Methylicorpusculum oleiharenae: one gene and its partner. The protein of the gene in region 1 binds, or shares a complex with, the protein of each later gene. Links are inferred from orthologs where the notes say so. Each region holds a gene or a part of one and is shown in the gene's direction. Other genes may lie near its edges.

Region 1 (3,007 bases):
ATTACCGACGAAGAGGCTTTGGTTGGTTTCCATACATTAACTGAATTGGAAGGTATTATTCCTGCGTTGGAAACAAGCCATGCAATTGCTTATGCAGCAAAACTTGCTCCGACCATGGATAAAGATCAAACCATCATTATCAACGTGTCAGGACGGGGTGATAAAGACATACTCACGTTGGCTCAACGCGAGGGGATAGAATTGTGAGTCGTTTAACTGCTAAATTTGAAGAGCTGGCTAAAAGTGGTCGTAAAGCCTTGATACCGTTTATAACTGCCGGAGATCCGGAACCTGGTTTTACTGTGCCTATGATGCATGACATGGTTGAAGCCGGCGCCGATATTATTGAATTAGGCGTACCTTTTTCAGATCCCATGGCGGATGGTCCGGTCATACAAAAAGCGAGTGAACGGGCATTGTCTCATCACATGAGCCTGCGAAAGGTATTAATGTTGGTTGCCGAATTCAGAAAAAAGGATGAGCAAACGCCTGTGGTATTGATGGGGTATTTGAATCCCATTGAAGCAATGGGTTATGAAGATTTTGCGAATGCTGCACAACGAGTCGGTGTGGATGGTGTTTTAACTGTCGATTTACCGCCGGAAGAGGCTGTCGATTGTGTCAGCCTGCTTAAAAGCCGGGATATTGATCCGATTTTTCTATTGGCTCCCAACAGCTCAGAAGAACGCATCAGGCTTATGAGTGAAGCTGGAAGCGGTTATCTTTATTATGTTTCTTTAAAAGGAGTCACCGGTGCAGGCCATCTTGATACAGTGAATGTTAAGGAAAAACTGGATGTTATCCGGGAAAATACCGGACTGCCTGTTGGCATAGGCTTTGGCGTCAAAGATGCGCAAACGGCTAAAACAGTCTCAGAAATTGGTGATGCCGTGGTGGTCGGTAGTGCGCTGATCAGCAAGATTGAAGCTCATTTGGATGATCCTGTCCAGGCAAAAGCCGAAATCGTTGAATTACTAAAGTCAATGCGCCAAGCGATGGACAGCTGAGCTTTAAGCTATATCTATACCCGGAGTTCGACAAAATGAGTTGGTTTGAAAAATTAGTACCTTCAACGATAAGAACAGAAGGTTCGAGCAAAAAAAAGGGCACCGTACCAGAAGGTCTTTGGACCAAGTGCCCCAGCTGCAGTGCCATTCTTTACAATACGGAGCTGGAAAGAAACGCCAGTGTTTGCCCAAAATGCGAACACCATATGCGCATTTCTGCAAGAACCCGGCTTGAACTATTTCTCGATAAGAATGATCAGGAAGAAATAGGGGCCGGCATAAAACCTACTGATCCGCTTAAATTTAAAGACAGTAAAAAATATAAAGACCGAATTACTCAAGCACAAAAACAAACCAAGGAAAACGACGCGCTGGTCGTTGTTAAAGGAAAATTAAAAGGAAAGGACATCGTTGTTGCCGCTTTTGACTTTGGTTTTATGGGCGGTTCAATGGGCTCTGTCGTCGGTGAGCGCTTTGTAAGAGGTGTTAATAAAAGCCTGGAACTTAAAATCCCTTTTATCGTTTTTACTGCCAGTGGTGGTGCGAGGATGCAGGAGTCGCTGTTTTCGCTTTTTCAGATGGTAAAAACCAGCGCCGCATTAACGCGTCTTTCTGAAGCGGGAATTCCCTTTATTTCCTTTATGACTGACCCCACTATGGGGGGGGTGTCGGCAAGTTTGGCCATGTTGGGCGATATCAATGTTGCTGAACCCAATGCGCTGATCGGATTTGCCGGACCCCGCGTAATTGAACAAACTGTGCGCGAAAAATTACCTGACGGGTTTCAGAGAAGTGAGTTTCTTCAGGATCACGGGGCTATTGACATGATTATTGATCGCCGTGAAATGAGGGATAAGCTTGCTGATATCTTGTCTATTTTAATGGCGTCAAAACTTGAATCAACCAGTTACAACCAGATCCCAAGCTCAGATAATGAGGTTGCTGTTGAAGAACAGACGGTATAGTCATCTAGTACCCGCCTGATCAGTTCATAAACATGTCATTTAATTCTTTGAAGGACTGGCTGCAATGGCAGGAGAGCCTACACCCGCGCGTTATTGATTTGGGTTTGCAACGTGTAGGACAGGTTTTCAGTGCTTTGCAGCCGAAGTACAATAAACCGGTAACGTTAACGATCGCCGGTACTAATGGCAAAGGTTCAGTTGTCGCGTTTTTGGAGTCGATTTATATCGCTCAAGGTTACAAAGTCGGCACTTACACCTCGCCTCATATTCTCAAATACAACGAAAGAATCAAAATAAACGGAATTCCTGTATCGGATGACCTTATTTGCAGTGCTTTTGAGAGAATTGACACCGTTCGATCCGATGTATCTTTAAGTTACTTTGAGTTTAGTACCTTGGCAGCATTGGATATCTTTGCTCAATTCGATCTGGATGTGCAATTGCTGGAAGTCGGATTAGGAGGCAGGCTGGATGCCGTCAATATTATTGATACTGACTTGGCCATTATTACGAGCATCGGCATTGACCATACTGAGTGGCTAGGTGATACACGCGAATCTATTGGCAGAGAAAAAGCCGGCATTTTTAGAAGGAATGTGACTGCCGTTGTCGGTGATCCTGTTCCTCCCTTATCGCTTAAAATCTGCGCAGATGAAAGTGGTGCAAAAGTCAGCTTCATAAATCAGGATTTTTACTTCGAGAAGCACCCGCATGGATGGAATTGGTTTGGCGAGCAAGTTCAGATAAGCAATTTGCCTTTACCTAATTTAAAAGGGGAGCATCAATACAGAAATGCTGCCACAGTAATTGCTGCAATCACGGCAATGCAGACTTCTCTTCCGGTTGATCGTGATGCTTTAAACAAAGGTATATCCCAGGTTCAATTACCCGGAAGATTTCAATACATCGAGGGTAAAATACCGGTCTTGCTTGATGTGGCGCATAATCCCCAAGCAGTCGAAACTCTGGCTGATTATCTTAAGGAAAACTTTAGTCAGATGCGTGTGCGTGCCGTTTTTTCCGTGATGAAAGACA
Region 2 (2,749 bases), 1.8 Mb from region 1 along the record:
GGGCAGGACACACAGCTTGACCGAATGGCACGGCAAGATAATCGTGGTGAACTTTTGGGCAACCTGGTGTCCGCCTTGCCGAAAGGAAATCCCGGAGTTTGTCGAGTTACAAAAAGAATACGGTGAACAAGGACTGCAATTTGTCGGCATTGCACTTGAAGAAAAAGAAACCGTTGCGGCGTATCTCAATACCCTGGAAACCAATTATCCTATGCTTATCGGCGGCGATCAGGCCATGGCACTGGCCCAGCAAATGGGCAATATTGCCGGCATTCTCCCCTTCAGCCTGGTCTTTAACCGGGATGGCCAGCTCATTCACAGGCAGGCCGGTCCTTTTTCAAAAGAAGATCTCATCAAACTGATCAAGCCTCTGCTTTAAATCCGTCTTTAATTTCAATAGCGCCTGAGCCGGAAACACATGATGCGTTGCAAGGGAAAGTCATTTTCACAGCCGCTGACATAGCCGCGATTTAACGAATTTTCTTTGACGAAAGACATAGTTATAGACAAATTCACGTAAATTAGGGAAAATTGGCTGATAATTATAATAATTTTCAAACCTTACCTTAATGTCTAAAATTTTCGTCCTCAATGGACCTAATCTAAATTTACTGGGCGTCCGAGAACCATCACTTTATGGCCATCAGACCCTGAAAGACATTCAAAATACCTTAGAGTTGCAAGCGGCGGAAATGGGGCATTCCCTGTACTTCTATCAGCATAATGCTGAACACCAGATGGTGGAGCTTATCCATCAGGCCTTTGCCGATAAGATTGACTTTATCATCATTAATCCTGCCGCTTTTACTCATACCAGCGTTGCTTTACGCGATGCTTTACTTGCTACAAAAATTCCGTTTATAGAAGTTCATCTATCTAACGTGCATGCCCGTGAACCGTTTAGAATACACTCCTATTTTTCAGATATAGCCGAAGGCGTTATCTGCGGACTAGGAGCAATCGGGTACGAACTGGCTCTGAAAGCCGCTCATGAGATACTAGCCAAGAGACATTAAAGACAATGGATATAAGAAAAATAAAAAAGCTGATCGAGATTATCGAAGAATCAGACATTGCAGAAATAGAAATAAGCGAAGGTGAAGAGTCCGTAAGAATCAGCCGTTATTCCAGCGCGCCGGTTGCCTATGCACCTGCCCCGCAAGCACCCACAGCAATCAATCTGGCCCCTGCCGCAACGTCTGCGCCCGCTCCTGCTGCGGCACCCGTTGAAAACAAAATAAGCGGTCACATTGTAAAATCGCCTATGGTCGGTTCTTTTTACCGCTCCGCGTCACCCGGCTCCAAGGCTTTCGTCGAAGTAGGCCATACCGTTAAAGCGGGCGATACTTTATGTATTATTGAAGCAATGAAAATTCTTAATCAAATTGAGGCCGACAAGAGTGGGACTATCACTCAAATTTTGGTCGAGAATGGACAACCTGTCGAATATGACCAACCTTTATTCGTTATTGAATAACAACACTTAGGTGCCTGATCATGTTCGATAAAATTGTCATTGCCAATAGAGGCGAAATTGCTCTGCGTATTTTGCGCGCCTGTCGCGAAATGGGCATTAAAGTGGTCGCGGTCCACTCTTCTGCAGATCGTGATTTGAAACATGTCCGTCTCGCCGATGAATCAGTCTGCATCGGCCCGGCATCATCCAGCGAAAGCTATCTCAACATTCCGGCTATCATCAGTGCGGCTGAAGTCACTGATGCGGAAGCTATCCATCCCGGCTATGGGTTTTTATCCGAAAATGCCGATTTTTCGGAAAAAGTCAGGCAGAGTGGCTTTGTTTTCATTGGTCCAAACCCTGAAACCATCCGCTTGATGGGTGATAAAATTTCAGCCAAGAAAGCTATGAAAGCTGCAGGCATCCCCTGTGTTCCCGGCAACGGCGACCCGCTGGGCGATAACAACAAGAAAAACCTCAAGATGGCTCAGGAGATCGGTTACCCGGTCATAATCAAGGCTGCAGGCGGCGGTGGTGGCCGAGGCATGCGAACAGTACATACCGAAGCGGCATTAATTAATGCCATCACGATGACCAAAGCCGAGGCCGAGGTCGCTTTCGGTAATGGCACGGTTTACATGGAAAAATTTCTGGAAGATCCCCGACACATTGAGTTTCAGGTAATGGCTGATTCTCACGGCAATGCGATTCATCTGGGTGAACGGGATTGCTCCATGCAGCGCAGACATCAAAAAGTTGTAGAAGAAGCGCCTGCCCCGGGGATTACCGAAGAGCAACGCAACCGGATGGGTGAGTTATGCGCTAAAGCCTGCCGCGACATTGGCTATCTGGGTGCTGGTACTTTCGAATTTTTATACGAAAAAGGCGAATTCTTTTTCATTGAAATGAACACGCGAGTCCAGGTTGAGCATCCGGTCACCGAGATGATTACCGGGTTTGATATTGTTAAAGAACAATTGCGAATCGCCTATGGTTTACCGCTTTCGGTTACCCAGGACCAGGTTATATTTCGCGGCCACGCCATTGAATGCAGATTGAACGCTGAAGATCCCAAAACATTCATGCCCTGCCCCGGAACCATCAATCAGTTCCATATGCCGGGCGGGCCCGGTATCCGTTGCGAAACGCATATTTACAACGGCTATAAAGTGCCGCCTTACTACGACTCAATGATCGGCAAACTGATTGCTTATGGTGATGACAGAAACAGCGCCATCGCCAGAATGAATACGGCTTTAAGTGAAATCATCATCGACGGCATCAAAACCAATA

The links. Proteins that work in one complex are often made in the same cells at the same time.
Region 2: the proteins of accD (region 1) and accB are in contact, whole or in part, in a solved structure (PDB 8UXZ), measured with the Escherichia coli proteins. The link is inferred for Methylicorpusculum oleiharenae from one-to-one orthologs.

What each region holds. Positions count from the first base shown.
Region 1 is NZ_WUTY02000001.1:3,888,025-3,891,031, reverse strand. The notes cover bases 39-3,007. They hold accD (acetyl-CoA carboxylase, carboxyltransferase subunit beta), read left to right. Parts: upstream 39-1,042; coding sequence 1,043-1,972; downstream 1,973-3,007. Other genes in these bases: folC (bifunctional tetrahydrofolate synthase/dihydrofolate synthase), read left to right, coding at 2,005-3,007; trpA (tryptophan synthase subunit alpha), read left to right, coding at 204-1,007; trpB (tryptophan synthase subunit beta), read left to right, coding at 39-207. In the rest of the region: more of trpB, read left to right, coding at 1-38.
Region 2 is NZ_WUTY02000001.1:2,127,059-2,129,807, reverse strand. What follows is about bases 39-2,749. They hold accB (acetyl-CoA carboxylase biotin carboxyl carrier protein), read left to right. Parts: upstream 39-1,021; coding sequence 1,022-1,477; downstream 1,478-2,749. Other genes in these bases: accC (acetyl-CoA carboxylase biotin carboxylase subunit), read left to right, coding at 1,498-2,749; aroQ (type II 3-dehydroquinate dehydratase), read left to right, coding at 570-1,016; GO003_RS09775 (TlpA family protein disulfide reductase), read left to right, coding at 39-379. In the rest of the region: more of GO003_RS09775, read left to right, coding at 1-38. UniProt on the Escherichia coli protein: This protein is a component of the acetyl coenzyme A carboxylase complex; first, biotin carboxylase catalyzes the carboxylation of the carrier protein and then the transcarboxylase transfers the carboxyl group to form malonyl-CoA.